Regions from separate parts of the Oharaeibacter diazotrophicus genome, predicted to be linked through region 3. Evidence: predicted binding sites of a transcription regulator. Region 3 holds the regulator's gene; each other region holds the start of a gene.
What was found. The regulator LexA, encoded in region 3, represses DNA repair genes until DNA is damaged. The targets are predictions, from matches to a motif close to TGTTCNNNNTGTGTTCNG.
Positions count from the first base shown of each region.

Region 1: the regulator LexA is predicted to act here: its motif matches at 2,945-2,962, upstream of recA (recombinase RecA).
Region 2: the regulator LexA is predicted to act here: its motif matches at 3,541-3,558, upstream of EDD54_RS02845 (PA0069 family radical SAM protein).

Region 1 is NZ_SNXY01000006.1:1,587,261-1,594,167, forward strand. Features, by position in the region: gene alaS (alanine--tRNA ligase) at 1-1,509, opposite strand, end outside; gene recA (recombinase RecA) at 1,809-2,894, opposite strand; gene EDD54_RS07500 (PfkB family carbohydrate kinase) at 3,212-4,153, shown strand; gene EDD54_RS07505 (pseudouridine-5'-phosphate glycosidase) at 4,150-5,055, shown strand; gene EDD54_RS07510 (GNAT family N-acetyltransferase) at 5,052-5,546, shown strand; gene EDD54_RS07515 (cytochrome P450) at 5,553-6,770, opposite strand.
Region 2 is NZ_SNXY01000006.1:563,962-570,868, reverse strand. Features, by position in the region: gene EDD54_RS02860 (hypothetical protein) at 1-78, opposite strand, end outside; gene EDD54_RS02855 (NADP-dependent malic enzyme) at 294-2,576, opposite strand; gene EDD54_RS02850 (glycosyltransferase) at 2,695-3,402, opposite strand; gene EDD54_RS02845 (PA0069 family radical SAM protein) at 3,693-4,883, shown strand; gene EDD54_RS02840 (hypothetical protein) at 5,405-5,599, shown strand; gene EDD54_RS02835 (DUF2177 family protein) at 5,701-6,102, opposite strand; tRNA gene EDD54_RS02830 (tRNA-Cys) at 6,276-6,349, shown strand; gene EDD54_RS02825 (hypothetical protein) at 6,393-6,907, opposite strand, start outside.
Region 3 is NZ_SNXY01000006.1:1,321,982-1,328,888, reverse strand. Features, by position in the region: gene EDD54_RS06280 (NtaA/DmoA family FMN-dependent monooxygenase) at 1-422, opposite strand, end outside; gene EDD54_RS06275 (NtaA/DmoA family FMN-dependent monooxygenase) at 481-1,788, opposite strand; gene EDD54_RS06270 (LysR family transcriptional regulator) at 2,231-3,292, shown strand; gene lexA (transcriptional repressor LexA) at 3,517-4,227, shown strand; gene EDD54_RS06260 (LysR family transcriptional regulator) at 4,271-5,299, opposite strand; gene chvE (multiple monosaccharide ABC transporter substrate-binding protein) at 5,615-6,664, shown strand; gene mmsA (multiple monosaccharide ABC transporter ATP-binding protein) at 6,756-6,907, shown strand, end outside.

The sequences.
Region 1 (6,907 bases), 270 kb from region 3:
ACCGCCGGACTCGCCGTAGAACGGCGTCTGGTTGACGATCACCGCACCGGTCTCGCCCGCCGCGAGCGCGGTCGCCTCGGCGCCCTCGCGCACCAGCGCGGCGACGACGCCCTCGGCCTTCTCGGTGTCGTAGCCGAGGAACTCGGTGGCGCCGACGCGCTCGCGCAGGGCGAACCAGACCGTCTCGGTCGCGGCCTCGCCAGAGCCGGCCCAGTTGGCGCGCGCCTCGGCACGCTGGCGCTCCATGGCGGCGCCGAAGCCGTCGGTGTCGACGTCGATGCCGCGCTGGCGCAGCGCGTCCTGGGTCAGATCGAGCGGGAAGCCGTAGGTGTCGTAGAGGCGGAACGCGGTCTCGCCGTCGAGCCGGCCGCCCGCGGTCAACCCGCCGGTCGCCTCCTCGAGCAGGCCGAGGCCGCGCGCCAGGGTGCGGCGGAACCGGGTCTCCTCGAGCTTCAGCGTCTCGGCGATCAGCGCCTCGGCGCGCGAGAGCTCGGGATAGGCGACGCCCATCTCGCGCACCAGCGCCGGGACGAGGCGGTGCATCAGCGGGTCGGCGGCGCCGAGCAGGTGGGCGTGGCGCATGGCGCGGCGCATGATGCGGCGCAGCACGTAGCCGCGGCCCTCGTTCGACGGCAGCACGCCGTCGGCGATCAGGAAGGCGGAGGCGCGCAGGTGGTCCGCGATGATGCGGTGGCTCGCCGTCGTCGCGCCCTCGGCGGGCACGCCGGTCGCCTCGACCGAGGCGCGGATCAGCGCCTTGAACAGGTCGATCTCGTAGTTGTTGTGGACGCCCTGCAGCACGGCGGCGACGCGCTCGAGCCCCATGCCGGTGTCGATCGACGGCCGCGGCAGCCCGACCCGCTCCTCGCGGGTCAGTTGCTCGTACTGCATGAACACGAGGTTCCAGATCTCGATGAAGCGGTCGCCGTCGGCGTCGGCCGAGCCGGGCGGACCGCCGGCGATGCCCTCGCCGTGGTCGAAGAAGATCTCCGAGCAGGGACCGCACGGGCCGGTGTCGCCCATGGCCCAGAAGTTGTCGGAGGTCGAGATCCGGATGATGCGGTCGTCCGAGAGCCCGGCGATCTTCTTCCAGAAGCCGGCCGCTTCCTCGTCCTCGGAATAGACGGTGACGAGCAGGCGCTGCTTCGGCAGTCCGAATTCCTTCGTGACGAGGTTCCAGGCCAGCTCGATCGCGCGCTCCTTGAAGTAGTCGCCGAACGAGAAGTTGCCGAGCATCTCGAAGAAGGTGTGATGGCGCGCGGTGTAGCCGACGTTGTCGAGGTCGTTGTGCTTGCCGCCGGCGCGCACGCACTTCTGCGCCGTCACCGCGGTCGAATAGGGCCGCTTCTCGAGCCCGGTGAAGACGTTCTTGAACTGCACCATGCCGGCGTTCGTGAACATCAGCGTCGGGTCGTTGCGCGGCACCAGCGGGCTCGAGGCCACCGGTTCGTGCCCGTTGCGGGCGAAATAGTCGATGAAGGTCGACCGGATCTCGTTGACGCCGCTCATGACCGCCCTGTCCACTCGCTCTCGGCCCGCCGTTCACCGGCGGTGCGCAATCCTCGTCGCCGCCGCCGTGCCGACCCGCCGGGTGCATCCCCGCGGTCCGCCGCCGCCCGCGCCCCAAGGGGACGGGACGGCCGGACCGGGCGGGAGGGCCCTCGTCGATCGGTCGCACGAACGGCAGGCGCCGCGGTCCGTCGAGGCCCGCGGCGCAACGTTCACGGCGTTTTATCCGTGGCGTTCCGGCCTGTCCAGGAGGACGAAGCGCACCGGGGCGCGGCCCGCCCCGGCGTTTCCGCCGGCCTTCAATCGAAGGTGGGCGGGGTACCCTCGGCGTCCGGCTCCGGCGTGCCCTGCATGATCGCGTTGGCGATCACGCCGGCGCTCTGGCGGATCGCCTGCTCGATCTCGTTGGCCGTCGCCGGGTTGTCCTTGAGGAACTGCTTGGCGTTCTCGCGGCCCTGGCCGAGGCGCTGGCTGTTGTAGGAGAACCAGGCGCCCGACTTCTCGACGATGCCGGCCTTGACGCCGAGGTCGACCAGTTCGCCGAGCTTGGAGACGCCCTCGCCGTACATGATGTCGAACTCGACCTCCTTGAACGGCGGGGCGAGCTTGTTCTTGACCACCTTGACGCGGGTCTGGTTGCCGACGATCTCGTCGCGCGCCTTGATCGCGCCGACGCGGCGGATGTCGAGGCGGACCGAGGCGTAGAACTTGAGCGCGTTGCCGCCCGTCGTCGTCTCCGGGCTGCCGAACATCACGCCGATCTTCATGCGGATCTGGTTGATGAAGATCACCATGGTCTTCGAGCGCGAGATCGACGCCGTCAGCTTGCGCAGCGCTTGGCTCATCAGGCGGGCCTGCATGCCGGGCAGGCTGTCGCCCATCTCGCCCTCGAGTTCGGCCTTCGGCGTCAGCGCCGCCACCGAGTCGACCACCAGCACGTCGATCGCGCCGGAGCGCACCAGCGTGTCGGTGATCTCGAGCGCCTGTTCGCCGGCGTCGGGCTGCGAGATCAGGAGGTCGTCGAGGTTGACGCCGAGCTTGCGGGCGTAGACCGGGTCGAGCGCGTGCTCGGCGTCGATGAAGGCGCAGACGCCGCCGCGCTTCTGCGCCTCGGCGACGGTGTGCAGGGCGAGCGTCGTCTTGCCCGAGGATTCCGGGCCGTAGATCTCGACGATGCGCCCGCGCGGCAGGCCGCCGACGCCGAGCGCGATGTCGAGGCCGAGCGAGCCGGTCGGGACCGTCTCCACTTCGACGGCCTGGCCCTGGCCGAGCCGCATGATCGAGCCCTTGCCGAAGGCGCGCTCGATCTGAGACAGGGCGGCGTCGAGCGCCTTGGTCTTGTCCATGGAGGTTCCTTCGACGAGGCGGAGCGTGTTCTGCGACATGTCCGATCCCTTATTCCACGAGCGGCGGCGGCTTTCAAACTCGGATCCAATGTACGCATTTTGTTCCTGTTTGCAAGCGTGACCTCAACCATCTGAATCAAAATGCGTTCCCGCGCCGTGTCCATGGAACGTTCCGGCAATTTCGGCACTCCGCCCGGCCGGTCCGCACCCTCGCGCCGGCGGCCCCGGTCCCGCGGATCCGCCGCGACTCGCCCCGGCGCCGCGTCCGCCTCGCCGCCCCGCCTTGACGCCGCGGCGCCGGCGCGGCATGTCCCTCGCCGTCCGGGCGCGCCGCCGCCCCGAGGGGCGACCTTGCGATGACCGACCATGCCTTCGATGCCGGCGCCGGCCCGCTCGTCTTCGTCGGCGGCTGCCACCGCGACGTCGTCGCCCGCACGCTCGACGCCTTCGAGCCCGCCACCTCCTGCCCCGGCGTGATCGCGGAACGCCCCGGCGGCGTCGCCCGCAACGTCGCCGTGCTGGTGGCGAGCGCGGGGCTACCCGTCGGCTTCGTCGGCCGCGTCGGCGACGATCCGGCCGGCCGCGCCCTCGCCGACGCCCTCGCCGCCGCCGGCATCGGCCCGGTCGAACTCCGCGTCGACGCGGACGCGCGCACCGGAACCTACGTGGCGGTTCACGGCGCGGACGGCGAACTCGTCGCGGGCGTCTCGGATCTTTCGATCTACGACCGCGTCACGCCGGCCGAGCTCGACGCCAGCCCGGCGCTCGCCGCCGCGGGGACCGTGTTCGCCGATGCCAACCTGCCGGTCGCCGCGCTCGCCGGGCTCGCGGCGCGCTTCGGCCCGCGCCTCGCCGTCGACGCGATATCGCGGGCGAAGGCGCCGCGACTCGCGGCCGTACTCGGCGCCGGCGCGCTCGTCTTCGTCAACCTGCCGTCGGCCGAGACGTTGGCCGGCCGGCCGCTGGCCGATCCCGCCGCGGCCGCCGCCGCGCTCGCCGGGCTCGGCGCCCGCCGCGCCGTCGTCACCGGCGGCGCACGGCCGGTCGCGGTGCTCGACGGCGGCACGGTGACGCTGCGCCCGGTGCCGGCCTGCCCGGTCGTCGACGTCACCGGCGCCGGCGACGCGCTCTCGGCCGGCACCCTCGCCGCCCTCGCCCACGGCCGCCCGCTCGCCGACGCGGTCGACGTCGGCATTGCCGCCGCCCGCGCCGCGCTCGCCGGTGCGGGCGCCCTCGCCCGCCTGCCCGCCGACGTCGTCGCCGCCCTCGCCCCCTCCCTCGAAGGAGCCCGCCCATGAACCCGCTGCTGACGCCCACCGCAGAGGTCGCCGCCGCGCTTTCCGCCGGCCGGCCGGTGGTCGCGCTCGAATCGACCATCGTCACCCACGGCATGCCCTGGCCGGCCAACGTCGAGACCGCCCGCGCGGTCGAGGACGTCGTGCGCGCCGGCGGCGCGGTGCCGGCCACCATCGCGGTGCTGGACGGCCGGATCCGGATCGGCCTTTCGCCCGACGAACTCGAGGCGCTCGGCAAGGCGAACGGCGTGATGAAGCTGTCGCGCGCCGACCTCGCCTACGCCGTCGCCACCGGCCGGCCCGGCTCGACAACGGTCGCGGCCACCATGATCGCGGCCGACCGGGCCGGCATCCGCGTCTTCGCCACCGGCGGCATCGGCGGCGTCCACCGCGGCGCGGAGGAGAGCTTCGACGTCTCCGCCGACCTCGACGAACTCGCCCGCACGCCGGTGATCGTGGTCGCCGCCGGCGCCAAGGCCATCCTCGACGTGCCGAAGACGCTCGAGGTGCTGGAGACCCGCGGGGTGCCGGTGGTCGGCTTCGGCACCGACGAGTTCCCGGCCTTCTGGTCGCGCCGCTCCGGCCTGAAGGCGCCGCTGACGATCGACGACGCCGCCGGCGTCGCCGCCTTCCAGCGCGCCCGCGAGGCGCTCGGGGTCGGCGGCGGCATGCTGGTCGCCAACCCGGTGCCCGCGGCCGACGAGATCCCGGCCGCGGAGATGGCCGATCACATCGCCGCGTCGCTCGCCGCCGCCGCGGCCGCCGGCGTCGTCGGCAAGGCGGTCACGCCCTTCCTGCTCGGCGACATCCTAGAACGCACCGCCGGCCGGAGCCTCGCCACCAACGTCGCGCTGGTGAAGAACAACGCCCGCGTCGCCGCGGCGATCGCGGTGGCGCTGTCGTGAGCGCGGACCCCGCCGCCGTCGTCGGCGTCCGGTTTCGCCGCGCCCACCGCGACGACGTTCCGGCGATCGTCCGGCTGCTCGCCGACGACGCCCTCGGCGCCGGCCGCGAGCGCGTCGAGGATCCGCTGCCGGCCGCCTATCTCGACGCCTTCGCCGAGCTCGACGCCGATCCGCGCGAGACGCTGCTGGTCGCCGAGGACGTCGACGGCAGCGTGGTCGGCTGCCTCCAGCTCACCGAGACGGTCGGCTTGTCGAGCGTCGGCATGCGCCGCGCCACCATCGAATCGGTCCGGGTCGCGGCGTCGCTGCGCGGGCGCGGCGTCGGGGCCGCGCTGGTCGGCCACGCCGTCGACATCGCCCGCGACAAGGGCTGTGCGCAGGTCCAGCTCACCAGCCACGTCTCGCGCCGTGACGCCCACCGCTTCTACGAACGGCTCGGCTTCACCGCCTCCCACGTCGGCATGAAGCTGGTGCTCCGCGGGCGGCCGTAGCCGACCTCACCACGCCACGTCGAGCCGTTCCAGGCCGTGGAAGTGGTAGCGGTCGGCGTAGACCGGCGGCGCGGCGAGGCGGAGGCCCGGCAGGCGGCGGAACAGCACCGGCAGCGCCGCCTGCAGCTCGAGCCGGGCCAGCGGTGCGCCGATGCAGAAGTGGATGCCGGCGCCGAAGGACAGGCTGGCGACGTCGGCGCGGTCCGGCAACAGCCGGGCGGGATCGGCGAAGCGGGCGGGGTCGCGGTTGGCGGCGCCGAGCAGGAGGCCGATCTCGTCGCCGCGGTTCAGCCGCGCGCCGGCGATCTCGACGTCCTCGAGGGCGTAGCGGGTGAACATGTGCAGCGGCGCGTCGTAGCGCAGCAGCTCCTCGCACAGCGTCTCGGTGCCCGCGGGGGTGGCGAAGGCGGCGGCGGTGTCGACGCCGGTCTCGAGCAGGGCCTTCACGCCGTTGCCGATCGCGTGCACGGTCGCCTCGTGGCCGGCGTTCAGCACCAGGATGCAGGTGGTGACGAGTTCGTCGGTGGTCAGGCGCTCGCCAGCGGTCTCGGCGGCGATCAGGTGGCTGATCAGGTCGTCGGCCGGGCGCGAGCGGCGCTCTTCGACGTAGCCGCGCATGAAGGCGACGAAGTCCTCGGTTGCGGCGACGGCGGAGTCCTCCACCGCCCGCGTCCGGTTGAACTGGTACATCGCCACCATGCGGTGCGACCAGTCGAGCAGCCGGTCCGACATCGCGGCGGGCACGCCGAGCAGTTCGGCGATCACGATCACCGGGATCGGCGTCGCGAAGCGCGCGAGGAGGTCGACGCGGCCTTCGGCCTCGAAGCCGTCGATCGCCTCTTCCGCGAGGGCGGCGATGCGCGGGCGCAGCCGCTCGACGGCGCGGCTGACGAAGGCGCGGTTGACGAGGCCGCGCAGGCGCGTGTGCACCGGCGGTTCGCGTTCCAGCAGCGAATGCGCCTCGACCGCGTAGAACGGCGCGAGATGCGCCGGGATCTCCGGCCAGCCGAGTTCGGCCCGGCTCGCCACGTGCAGCACCTCGCGGCCGAAGCGGCGGTCGCGGAACAGGGCGCCGACCGCCTCGAAGCCGGTCAGGCACCACATGCCGTAGTCTTCCCAGAACACCGCCGGTCCGAGCGCCCGCATGCGCTCGTAGGCGGGATAGGGGTCCTGCACGAAGACGGGATCGGTCGGCGACTGGCGGAAGATCGGGCGCTGCGTCATGGCCCGTCGATAGCCGGCCGCCGGGGCGGCGTCCAGAGCCGCGCCGCCTGCAGCGTGCATATGGCGGAAACACTTATGACATGATGATTTGCATCGGCATTGAACGTTCCTTAATGCGCCGGGACCATCGTTCGCGG
Region 2 (6,907 bases), 760 kb from region 3:
GTTGACGGGCGGAGCCGCCGCGGCGGCGAGGCTCGATCCGAGAAGGATCGCGAGCGGGGCGAATGCACGAGCGAACATGTCCGGCCTCCCTGGCGGCCCGCAGTATGGCGGGGCGCGTCGTCGGTGGTGCCCAGGGTCGAAATGCGAGGACCGTCCCGCCGACATGGAAACGGCGCGGCGGACAATGGCGTGCGCCGGCCGATATGCCGGCCGGCGACACGATTCTAACCGCGATCGCGCCCCGAGGGAAATCCCGAATGCGCAGACAAATGGCCGGCGCCCGGAACCCCGCTTCAGACCCGCGCGCTGGCGAGCGCGAAGGCGCTCATGTTGACGACGCCGCGCGAGGTCACCGACGGCGTCAGGATGTGGGCGCTCTTGGCGGTGCCGAGCAGCAGCGGGCCGACGTGGAGCGCGTCGGTCGCTATCTTCAGCACGTTGAGCGTGATGTTGGCCGCGTCGAGCGTCGGGAACACCAGGAGGTTGGCCTCGCCGGTCAGCGTCGACTTCGGCAGCACGCGATCGCGCTCGTGCGGCGACAGCGCGGCGTCGCCGTGCATCTCGCCGTCGACCTCGAGGTCGGGCGCCGCCCGGCGCAGGATCGCCAGCGCCGCGCGCAGCTTGTCGGCGGACGGCAGGTCGCGCGAGCCGAAGTTCGAGGCCGACAAGAGCGCCACCTTCGGCGCGATGCCGAAGCGGCGGATCTCGGCGGCGGCCTGGATCGTCGTCTCGGCGATCTCGGCCGGGGTCGGGTCGGGCCGGACGTAGGTGTCGGTCAGGAACAGCGGACCGCGGTTGGAGATCAGCAGCGACAGCGCCGAATAGTCGGAGGCGCCGGGCGCGAGGCCGACGACGCTGCGGATGTCGCGCACGCGCTTGATGAAGCGGCCCTCGAGGCCGGTCAGGAGCGCGTCCGCCTCGCCGCGCTGCAGCGCCAGCGCGCCGATCACCGTGGTATTGGTGCGCACGATGGTGCGCGCGGCGTCGGGCGTGACGCCGCGCCGGCCGACGAGGTCGAGGAAGAGGTCGACGTAGTCGCGGTAGCGCGGGTCGTCCTCGGGGTTGACGCAGGCGAAGTCGCGGCCGGGGCGGATCTTCAGGCCGTAGCGCAGGCAGCGCGCCTCGATCACCTGGGGACGGCCGATCAGGATCGGCTCGCCGAGGTCGTCCTCGATCAGCACCTGGGCGGCGCGCAGCACGCGCTCGTCCTCGCCGTCGGAGTAGATCACCCGGCCGCGACGCTCCTTCGCGGCCGCGATGATCGGCTTCATGACGAGGCCGGAGCGGAACACGAAGCGGTTGAGCCGGTCGAGATAGGCGGCGAAGTCGGTGATCGGGCGGGTCGCGACGCCGGTCTCCATCGCCGCGCGCGCGACCGCCGGGGCGATCCGGAGGATCAGCCGGTTGTCGAACGGCGAAGGGATCAGGTACTTCGGCCCGAAGGTCTCGCTGACGCCGCCGTAGGCGCGCGCCGCGACGTCCGAGGGCTCCTCCTTGGCGAGCGACGCGATGGCGCGCACGGCCGCGGCCTTCATCTCCTCGTTGATCGTCGTCGCGCCGACGTCGAGCGCGCCGCGGAAGATGTAGGGGAAGCAGAGGACGTTGTTGACCTGGTTCGGATAGTCCGACCGGCCGGTGCACATCATCGCGTCCGGGCGGACGGCGAGCGCCTCCTCCGGCGTGATCTCCGGATTGGGATTGGCGAGGGCGAGGATCAGCGGCTTCTCGCCCATCTTCGCCACCATCTCCGACTTCAGGACGCCGGCGGCGGACAGGCCGAGGAAGACGTCGGCCCCGACGATGATCTCGCCGAGGTGACGGGCGTCGGTCTTCTGGGCGTAGACCGACTTCCAGCGGTCCATCAGCGCCTCGCGGCCCTCGTAGACGACGCCCTCGATGTCGGAGACCCAGACGTTCTCGCGCCTGACGCCGAGCGAGACCAGGAGGTTGAGGCAGGCGAGCGCCGCCGCGCCGGCACCCGAGGCGACCACCTTGATCTGCGACAGCGCCTTTCCGGAGAGTTCCATGGCGTTGACCACCGCGGCGGCCACGATGATCGCCGTGCCGTGCTGGTCGTCGTGGAACACCGGGATGTGCATCATCTCGCGCAGCCGGGCCTCGACCTCGAAGCACTCCGGCGCCTTGATGTCCTCGAGGTTGATGCCGCCGAAGGTCGGCTCCAGGGCCGAGACCACGTCGACGACCCGGTCCACCGTCGCGGCGTCGATCTCGATGTCGAAGACGTCGATGCCGGCGAACTTCTTGAACAGGACCGCCTTGCCCTCCATCACCGGCTTGGAGGCGAGCGGGCCGATGTTGCCGAGGCCGAGCACGGCGGTGCCGTTCGACACCACCGCCACGAGGTTCTGCCGCGCCGTGTAGTCGGCGGCGCGGGCGGGATCGGCGGCGATCGCGAGGCAGGGTGCGGCGACGCCCGGGGAATAGGCGAGCGCGAGGTCGCGCTGGTTGCCGAGCGGCTTGGTGGCACGGATCTCCAGCTTGCCCGGCCGGGGCTCGCGGTGGAAATACAGCGCCGCCTCGTCGAGTTCGGACCCCACCAGCCGCTTCTCGGTCATCGCGATCTCCTCCTCGACCGGTTTTTTCCCCTGATACCACAGGGCCGACGACGCGAAAGAGTCGGAGTTCCACATCGAACCGATTGAGAGGCCCGCCGCGGCGAGCGCCGGCGGCGCCTCACCCGCGCCCGTGCAACCCGGTCAGCAGTCCGACGGGCACGCGCAGCGCCGCGAGCGTGCGCGACAGGCCGCGGCGCAGGCCGGCGACGGCGCCCCGGCGCCGCGTCGATCCGTCGGCGGGGCGGACCACGGCGGCGCGGCTGCGCAGGCGCACCACACGGCCGCGGCCGATCCTGAGCACGAGGTCGACGTCCTCGAGCGCCGGCAGCGGCCGGTGGCCGCCGAGGCGGCGATAATGTTCGCGCGCGATCAGCACGCCCTGCGCCCGGTCCGGCAGGCCGGTAAGCCGGCTCGCCATGCCGGCGAAGAATTCGCGCAGCCGCGCGCCGGCGGTGACGTCGTCGAGGGCGAAGCTGAAGACGGCCGCGACCGAGCCGGCGCGGCCGCCGCGCACCGTGCGCTCGACGAAGGTGGCGACCTCGACCTCCCAGCGCGGATCGAGCACGACCCCGGGTTCCAGGAACAAGAGCCACTCGCCCCGGCTCGACGCCGCCGCCCCGGCCGCGAGACGCTCGGACAGGGGTCCCGGCCGCTCCACGAGCACGCATCCGGTGACGTCGGCGACGCGGCGGGTGTCGTCGCGCGAGCCGCCGTCGACCACGACGACCTCGCGCACGGTACCGTCGGCCGCCGCCGGCACCAGCGAGGCCAGCGTCAGCGCCAGCGGTTCCTCGTGGTCGAGGGTGGGGATCACCACGGAGAGCATCCGGTCTCTATCCGGGTTTCGGGCGGAATATTCAAGCCGTTCCATCGTTTCCGCCGCACGCGTCGCGATCCCGGCGCGTCCGGACGGGTGTTCGGGTGGGGGAACGAATTCGTTCTTGATCCGTTCGCAAATCGGGGTAGGATCAAATCATGAACGCAATGTTCGCCACCCGCCAGATCGCCAAGCAAGCTCCGGGGCAGGTCCGCGGGCGAGTCCCCGAGCCGGTCCCCGGGCGACCTTCCGGGCGAGCCCCCGCAGAAGCCCCTCCCGAAGCTCTCCGAGACGCCGCGATGCAGCCCCTCGTGCAAGCCGTGAAGGCCTCCGTCCCGGCCCGCCCGCGGGCCCTCCCCCGTCCCGACGTCGTGCCCGGCGGACCCGGCGACGACGTCCACGCCGACGGTCTCGGCGGCACGGCCGTGGCGGCCGAGCGCCGCCGCGGCCGCGGCGCCGGCGTCAACCCGACCGCCCGCTTCGAGCCGACGTCGGCGACGGCGTTCGACGACGGCTGGGGCTCGGCCGACGATCTGCCGCCGCTGAAGACCACGGTCCAGGTCGAGCGGGCGCGCACCATCGTCACCCGCAACGACAGTCCGGACATCTCGTTCGACCGCTCGATCAACCCCTACCGCGGCTGCGAGCACGGCTGCGCCTACTGCTTCGCCCGGCCGACCCACGCCTACATGGGGCTGTCGCCCGGTCTCGACTTCGAGACGAAGCTGTTCGTCAAGCCGAACGCGGCGGAGCTGCTCGAGCGCGAGCTCGGCGCGCCGTCCTATCAGCCGCGCACCATCGCCATGGGCACCAACACCGATCCCTACCAGCCGATCGAGCGCGAACACCGGATCACCCGGGCGGTGCTCGAGGTGCTGGCGAAGACCGGCCACCCCGTCGGCATCGTCACCAAGTCGGCGCTGGTGACGCGCGACATCGACATCCTCGCGCCGATGGCCGAGCGCGGCCTCGCCAAGGTGGCGATCTCGGTGACGACGCTCGACCGCCGCACCGCGCGGGCGATGGAGCCGCGCGCCGCCTCGCCGGAGAAGCGCCTGGAGGCGATCCGCCAGCTCGCCGCCGCCGGCATCCCGACCGGGGTGATGGTGGCGCCGGTGGTGCCGGTGGTCACCGATTCCGAGATCGAGCGCATCCTCGACGCCGCCGCCGCCGCGGGCGCCACGGAGGCCGGCTACGTGCTGCTGCGCCTGCCGCTCGAGGTGTCGGAGATCTTCCGCGACTTCCTGCTGCGCGCCTTCCCGGACCGGTTCCGACACGTCATGAACGTGCTCCGGGCGATGCGCGGCGGCAAGGACTACGACGCCGAATGGGGCAAGCGCATGCGCGGCACCGGCCCCTACGCTTGGCAGATCGGCCGCCGCTTCGAGATCGCGGCCAAGCGGCTCGGCCTCAACAAGACGCGCGCCCGGCTCACCACCGAGCATTTCCGCAAGCCGGCCAACGGCGGCGTCCAGCTCAGCCTGTTCTGATCCGCGTCGGCGCCGGACCGTAAGGCGGATTCGGGGAGGCGCGGCGGTGCGGTGCATCCCCGGTTCCGCCGCGACCTTCCGCGGATCGGCGCGTGGGGAGTGTACCGGATGCGAACCGGCCGACTTGCAATCGCGCGCGAACACGCCTACGTGATCGGGCGTCGGCAGGGTGCGAACGCGTCGCCGACACGGGGAAGCGGATCTTCTCGCATCGTTGCCGACCGGCTGGTGGAAACCATGCTCCGAACGACGACCGTATCGATCACGGGGAAAACGTGGTGCCGAATGCACCGCGTCGACGCTCTCTGACCGGCCACGGGGCGACGTGGCCACGCCACTTCACCCACGCGACCTCCACGAGTTCCCCGATGTCTCCCTCTCCGCGCTCCCGACTCCTCGAGCGGACGACCATGCGCCGAACGCGCTGTCGATGCCGTGCATCCCGATGACGGCACCTTGCGTTTGACCATCCGATCAAAGACCGGCTCCGAGCCGGCAGGCGTTCGAGGATGACTCCCGACATGTTCGACAACTACCTCGTCGAAGTCCACGACAACCCGGTCGGCATCCTGGTCCGGGAAGGCCGCCACTTCGCCTTCCATGCGCTCGAGGACAGCGTCAAGGATCTCGAGGGCCAGGTGTTCCCCGACGCCTTCGCCGCCGAGCGCGCCGCCCGCAAGCACCTCGACGCCCGCCGGCAGCAGCGTCAGGCCTGAAGAAGCGCGATTTAGCGTCCCGGCCGCCCTTCGGCGCCGGGATCGCTGTTTCTCCGGATCGGATCGGTAGGTCTCACGCCGGACTTGTGCACCTTGCCGGATCAGCCGAAACGGGCGGCCACCAGATAGGCGACGGTCGCGGTCACCGCGGTGAGCAGCGTGCCCCAGGCGATGTCGACCACCACGATCGTGCTCGACCAGTTGCGCAAGGTCGCGAGGTTGGTGACGTCGTAGGTGCCGTAGCACAGCATCCCGAGCAGGCCGCCGTAGAGCGCCGCGGTCGTCCAGTTCGACGACGACAGCGCCGGGTTGACCGCGAACACCACCACACCCGCCACGTAGATCAGGTAGAAGGCAGCGGCCGGTCCGACCAGCGGCCGTTCGAGCAGCAGCGCGCCGATCTCGCGCCGGTAGATGTCGCGGGCGATCACCGACAGCCACAACAGGTCGACCGCCAGGAAGGTGCCGACACCGGCGAGGTAGGCTGCGACGAGGCGCGTCATGGGCGGGGTCTCTCGGGCTCTGTCGTCCGGCCTCGCGGATGCGCCGGCTTCCGTCCGACCTTACGCGCACGGGGCCGCTTCGGATCTATCCGCGGCCCCCGCGCCCGAGGGTTTTCACGGCCCCGTGCCCCCTTGCGCGGCTCCGCGAACTCCCCTAGAACCCGAGCCCGTGAGGCCACGTGGCGGAGTGGTTACGCAGCGGATTGCAAATCCGTGCACGGGGGTTCGATTCCCTCCGTGGCCTCCAGTTTCCCCGGTATCTCGGAAAACGCCCGAACGTAGACACGCCCTCAGCGCGCGTCGATCTCGATCGCGTTCGTCGTCATGGGGCGGTTCCGGAACGCCGGCGTGTTTGCACAGTTCACGAGGATCCTGGCGGCGGGATGGACGATCCCCGGCCACAGCGGACGCAGCGTCACCGCGAGTGTCGCTCTGCCGCCGGCGGGTACTGCGAAAGTCGGCGAGTTGGCGGCGGCGCCGAGTTTCCACTTCAACTCGGCACTGTAACGGCCGTAGTCGAACGGGTCCGCGGTCCGGCTGAAGCCGACGAGACGGCAGCCGACGGCGTCGCGGAACCCGGTGTTGCGCACATCGAGGCCGACGGTGCGGCTGGTGCCATAGGGAATCCGCACGGGGTTGGAGATCTTCGGGAACGACGCCTCCAGTGTCGTCGTCGGGCTGGTCGTCCGGGAGACGACGTGATACCGCGCCGTCAAACGGGCGGAGCCGGCCCGCACGGTCACCGGTACGGCGGTGGTAGCAACCGCCGGCCCCGCGATCACCGACGAACCCAGCAGGGCCCAGC
Region 3 (6,907 bases):
AAGTTCATGGCGGCGAGATTCTCGCCGGAGGTGACGATGTTCCAGCCGAAGCGGCCGCCGGCGATGTTGTCGAGCGTGGCGCAGAGGCGGGCCAGCATGTAGGGCGGGTAGGCCATGGTCGACATGGTCGCGACCACGCCGAGCTTGGTGGTGGCCGCGGCGATCAGGGCGGCCATCGGCGAGGGGTCGCCCTTCGGACCCATGATCGAATACTTGAGATAGGCCTCGGTCGAGTGACCGTAGGCCTCCGAGATCATCAGCGTGTCCTCGAGCATGATGTAGTCGAAGCACGCCCGCTCCATGGACTTGGCCATGTCGACGTAGAAGCCGCCGTCCCAGGGCCGGCCGCCGGCGGCGAAGGGCTTGTTCCATTCGTCGACGGCGAAGTTCATGAACCAACCGAGGTGGAAGCGCTTGGGCATCGGATCGTCCTCGACGAGGGGCGGTGAACGGGGCGGGCGGAAGCCGGGCGGGGAGGGTTCAAAACTCGCGCAGGCGGTCGCGCAGGTGCATCGGCGCGTCGCCGTAGGAGGTGCGCGCGAGGCCGAGGCGCTGCAGCTCGGGCACCAGGCCCTCGCAGATCTCGGTGACGTACTGGCGCGACACCTTCTGGAACGGCGAGGTGATCAGGAAGCCGTCGCCGCCGACTTCCTCCATGACCTCGCCGAGGCGGCGCGCGACCGCCGCCGGCGTGCCGACGATGCCGTCGAGGCCGCGGGTGGCGCGGTCGGCGACCAGCTGGCGCAGCGTCTTGCCGGTGCCCCACTGGGCGAAGGCCTCGAGCGAGCCCTGTTCGCCGTTGGTGGTCATCCGCGGCAGCTCCTCGTCGAGCGAGAAGCGCGAGAAGTCGATGTCGGTGACCGAGCTGATCTGGGCGAGCACCTTGACCATGAACGCCTCGGTCGAGGTGTAGAAGGCGAGCTTCTCCTTCGCCATCGCCTCGGTCTCGGCCAGCACCGGGGTGACGATGAAGAACACCTTGATGTCGTCGGGGTCGCGGCCGGCCTCGGCGGCGCGGCGGCGGATGTCGTCGCGGTATTCCTTCATCGCCTTGGTGCCGGAGGCGGCGGCGATGATGCTGTCGGCCGTCTCGGCGGCGAACTGGCGCCCGCGCGGCGAGCCGCCGGCCTGGACGAAGGTCGGCCGGCCCTGCGGCGAGCGCACGCAGTTGAGCGGCCCGCGGCACTTGTAGAACCGCCCCTCGAAGTCGATCGGCTTCACTTTGGCATGGTCGACGTAGGTGTCGGTCGCGCGGTCGCGCACCACGGCGCCCGGCGACCAGCTGTCCCACAGCTGCTTGACCAGGGCGACGTATTCGTCGGCCATGTCGTAGCGCATCTGGCGCGGCGGCAGTTCGTCCATGCCGAAGTTGCGCGCGGCGTGGTTCTCGCCGGTGGTGACGATGTTCCAGCCGAAGCGGCCCTGCGCGATGCTGTCGAGGGTGGAGCACAGCCGCGCCAGCATGAAGGGCGGGTAGGCCATGGTGGAGAGCGTCGCCACCACCCCGAGCTTCGAGGTGTGGTTGGCGATCATCGCCGCCAACGGCGCGGGGTCGCCCTTGGGGCCCATCAGGGCGTACTTGAGATAGGCCTCCATCGAGTCGCCGTAGGCGTCGGCGATCATCAGCGTGTCTTCGATCATGATGTAGTCGAAGCAGGCCCGCTCCATCGCCTTGGCCATGTCGATGTAGAACTCGCCGGTCCAGGGATCGCCGCCGGCCGAGAAGGGCGCGTTCCATTCGTCGACCGAGAAGTTCATGAACCAGGCGAGGTGGAACGGCTTGGGCATCGCGGCCTCGTGGCGGTTGGCGACGGTCCGGGGTGGGCGCCTCGGGACCAGTCAACCGCAGTGCAACAACGGCTTCCATCGGCAATGGGCAAAGCTCCGATCGGGGAGGGCGAGGCTGACGAATTGGGCAACGGCTTGATTTTTGGACGAAAGATCCGCAGCCCGGTCCCCGGGCGGCATGCCCGGCACGAGCCGACGCCGGCGGTCGGCGCCGAATGGGCCGGGTGCGGCGATGGCACGCGGCCGGCCGAAAAGATCGTTGTAGAACAAATGTTTGTCGCGGGTGTCGGCCTTCCGCCGACCGATCTCGCCGCGCCGCGGTACGGCGCTCGGACTCCGCATCTCTTGCGATGCAACATGACTGGCACGCCGGTTGCGTAGTTTTCCGTATTCCGACCGTCCGTGCCCCCGACGGCGGTCGTGGAGATCAGGAACGCCCGCCATGTCGAACCTGACGCAGATCCACGACATCGACCTGAAGCTGCTGCGCTGCTTCTGCACGATCGTCGAGGAGGGCAGCTTCACCGCCGCCCAGGCGACGCTGAACCTGTCGCAGTCGATGCTGAGCGAGTACCTGAAGTCGCTCGAGATCCGTCTCGGCGCGCGGCTGTGCCAGCGCGGGCCGCGCGGTTTCAAGCTGTTCCCGGAGGGCGAGATCGTCTACGAGGCGGCCAAGGAGCTGTTCTCCTCGGTCGAGACCTTCAGGAAACGGGCCTCGAACCTGCACGACGGCGCCGGCCACGAGCTCGTCATCGGCATTCAGGACCACGTGGTCGACAATCCCCGCGCCCGCATCGCCGAGGCGATCGCCCGCTTCTCGGACTACTACCCGCAGATCCGCTACCGCATGGAGATCATGCTGGGTTTCCAGATGACCGGCAGGGTCGCCGACGGGTTGGTCCACGTCGGCATCGGCCTCGTCAACGACCACTTCGGCCAGCTCACCTTCGAGCACCTGTTCGACGAGGAATCGCACTTCTACTGTGCCGCGGGCCATCCGCTGTTCGCCGTGCCCGACGACAACATCTCGCGGGCCGACATCGACGCCGCCAGCTACGCCAACCGCGGCCACCACGAGTATTTCCATCCGGAGCGCACCCGCAACGCCGCCACGCGCGGCGACATCGGCCACGGCGCCCACGCCCAGACGACGCTGATCCTGTCGGGGCGCAACATCGGCCTCCTGCCCGACCACGTCGCCGCCCCGCACGTCGCCGTCGGGCGGCTGCGTCTGCTGCGTCCCGACATCACCCGCCACGTTAGCCGCGTCGCCGCCGTGCTCGGACCGAGTTCGACCGACTTCAAGCTCGCCCGCCGCTTCGTCGACTGCCTGATCGACGCCCACATGGAAGCGCCCGCCGCGATTCCCTCCGCCCCGCCGGCGCACCGCCACCCGGCGCAGTCCCCCGTCCGCGCCCGCGTCGCCGTCGCCGCCGACGCACGCCCGACGGTGCGCGACGCGTCCCGGCTGGTGACGGCCACGGGGCTGCGTCAGGCCGACTGAAGCGCGCTCCGGCCACGAACCGGCGTCCCCGCGGCGTGACGCTTCGCACCCGTCGATCGCGGGTCGAGGGTCGAAAGCGGGCCGCGCCATCGGATAGGATCTGGAACGACGGACACCGGCTCTTGCGGAACACACACGGAACATGTTAACTGTGTTCGTGTTTTGTACCGAATCGCGCGGCACTCGGGCCGTTCCGATTTCGGCGCTCCGGCCAGGGGGTCCCGATGCTGACGCGCAAGCAGCTCGAACTTCTGATGTTCATCCACGAGCGGCTCAAGGAGTCCGGCGTTCCGCCGTCCTTCGACGAGATGAAGGACGCTCTGGACCTGAAGTCGAAGTCGGGCATCCATCGCCTGATCACCGCGCTCGAGGAGCGCGGCTTCATCCGGCGCCTGCCGAACCGGGCGCGCGCACTCGAGGTCATCAAGCTGCCGGACAGCGTCCAGCCCGGGCCGGGACGGCCGCGGCGCGGCTTCGCGCCGAGCGTGATCGAGGGCAATCTCGGCCGTCCGAGGGCCGTGCCCGCGCCGGAGCCGGCGCCCGAGAGCCGTGACACCATGCCGGTGCCGGTGATGGGGCGGATCGCGGCGGGCGTGCCGATCTCGGCGATCCAGAACCACTCCCACACCATCCACGTCCCGATCGACCTCGTCGCCCTCGGCGAGCATTTCGCTCTCGAGGTCCGCGGCGATTCGATGATCGAGGCCGGCATCCTCGACGGCGACACCGTCGTCATCAAGCGCTCGGACTCCGCCGACACCGGCGACATCGTGGTCGCGCTGGTCGACGACGAGGAGGCGACGCTGAAGCGTCTGCGCAAGAAGGGCGCCTCGATCGCCCTCGAGGCCGCCAATCCCGCCTACGAGACCCGCATCTTCGGGCCCGACCGCGTCCGCATCCAGGGCCGGCTGGTCGCGCTGATGCGGCGCTACTGATCGCCGTCGCGGCGGCGGCCGATCCGACCGCCGCGAGCGGCGCTCAGGCCGCGGGTTCGCCCTCGACCGGCGCGGGAAGGCCCCAGACGAGGTCCTCGAGCGTTGCGTAGAAGGCGGCTGCGGCCGGCGAGAGCGGCCGGCCGGCGATGCGGATCAGGCCGTAGGGCTCGACGGTGAGCTTCTCGGTGAGCGAGAGCTTCACGAATCGGCCGGCGGCGAGGAAGAGGTCGGCGACCGGCTCGGCGACCGGCAGGATCGAATCGGTCCTGGCGACGAGGAGCGTCGCCATCATCACCGACGGGGTGTCGATCACCCTGACCGGCGGCGGCACGCCGTGGCGGCGCAGGAGCGCCTCGAGGCTGCGCCGCAGCAGCGAACCGCGCGCCTGCATGACCCAGTCGCGGTCGTAGAGGTCCTCCGGGCGGACGGCCGCGCGGCCGGCGAGCGGATGCTCGGCACGGACGAGGAGCGCCGCCGTTTCCTCGCGGATCTCGCGGTAGACGAAGGGCGATGGATCGACGCCGGGCGGGATGCGCCCGATCATGAAGTCGAGCCGGGAGGCGGTGAGATGGCCGGCGAGCACGTCGCTGGTGTCGACCTGGACCGTGATCTGGACGCGCGGCATGCGGGCGCGCACCCGCTCGATCGCGTCGACCATGATCTCGGCCGCGGGCGACATCACGGTGCCGATCGCGACCGCGCCGCCCTCGCCGACGCGGAGCGCGGTGATCTCGGTGCCGGCCTGACCGAGTTCGGCGAGCACGGTGCGCGAGCGCCGGATCAGCGCCTCGCCGTAGCGGGTCGGCTCTATGCCGCGCGGCAGCCGCTCGAACATGGCCGCGCCGACCATCTTCTCGATCTCGCCGAGCATCTTGGAGGCGGCGGGCTGGCTGAGGTTCATGGCTTCGGCGGCGCGGTGCAGCTTGCGGTGGTCGTCGAGGGCGACGAGCAGGAGCAGGTGCTTGACCTTGAGGCCGCTGCGCAGCAGCCGGTCACCGGGTGGCGTGGCCGCGACGCGGCGGCCGGGGGACTTGTCCGCGGTGCGCGGCGGACGGGGAGGGGACGTTTCCATGACGTGAGCTATACATGCCGGATCGGCTATGGCAACGGCGTGAAACGTCATTAGACGGTTATAGCTGTGGGGCCCTAATGTGCGCGGGCTCGTTTCCGGCGGTGGGATCGCCGGGCGGGTTGGAGGAGGATGCCGGCCGAATGCGGGACCGTCGAAGCGCCGTGCCACGGGCACGGACCGACGCAGCCCGTCCGTCCGCCGCCTCCGGGGAGTGAGACGCCGGCGGCCGGCCCGCCGCGCCCCGCGACGGGTGCGGCTCGGGCGGCTCCTCCGTCCGAAGACCGAGGGAGAGAGACCTTGAAACTGATCGCTTCCATGCTGACCGCGTTCGCCATCGGCGTCGCCGCCTTCGTCGGCCCGGCCGCCGCCGCGGACAAGGGCACCATCGGCATCTCGATGCCGACCAAGTCCTCCGCGCGCTGGATCGCGGACGGCGACAACATGGTGAAGGAGTTCCAGGCGGCCGGTTACGAGACCGACCTCCAGTACGCCGAGGACGACATCCCGAACCAGCTCGCCCAGATCGAGAACATGGTCACCAAGGGCGCCAAGGTCCTGGTGGTTGCGGCGATCGACGGCACCACGCTGAAGGACGTCCTGCAGAAGGCCAACGAGGCCGGCATCAAGGTGATCGCCTACGATCGCCTGATCCGCGACTCCGGCAACGTCGACTACTACACCACCTTCGACAACTTCCAGGTCGGCGTGCTGCAGGCGACCTCGCTCGTCAAGGCGCTCGGTGTCGAAGAGGGCAAGGGTCCGTTCAACATCGAGCTGTTCGGCGGTTCGCCGGACGACAACAACGCCTTCTTCTTCTACAACGGCGCCATGAGCGTCCTGCAGCCGCAGATCGACGCCGGCAAGCTCGTCGTCCAGTCCGGCCAGACCGGCATGGACAAGGTCGGCACCCTGCGCTGGGACGGTGCGGTCGCCCAGGCCCGCATGGACAACCTCCTGTCGGCCTACTACACCGACAAGCGCGTCGACGCCGTGCTGTCGCCTTACGACGGCCTGTCGATCGGCATCCTGTCGTCGCTGAAGGCGGTCGGCTACGGCACCGCCGAGCAGCCCTTCCCGTTCGTTTCGGGCCAGGACGCCGAGCTGCCGTCGGTCAAGTCGATCCTCGCCGACGAGCAGTATTCGACGATCTTCAAGGACACCCGCGAGCTCGCCAAGGTGACCGCCAAGCTCGTCGACGACGTGCTCTCGGGCAAGGAGCCGGAGATCAACGACACCAAGACCTACGACAACGGCGTCAAGGTCGTGCCGTCCTACCTGCTCAAGCCGGTGCTGGTCGACAAGTCGAACTGGGAGTCGATCCTGGTCGGCTCGGGCTACTACACCAAGGAGCAGATCGAGAACTGATCGCGGCGTCGCCACGGCGACGGACGCGAACGAGAACGGGGCCCGGTCCGAGCGGCCGGGCCCCGACAGTCACGGGTGGGACGAGACCGAGATGACAGGGACCGGAATGGACACCATCCTGGAGATGCGCGGCATCACCAAGGCTTTTCCCGGCGTCCTGGCGCTGTCGAACGTCAACCTGACGGTGCGCCGCGGCGAGATCCTCGGGCTGTGCGGCGAGAACGGCGCCGGCAAGTCGACGCT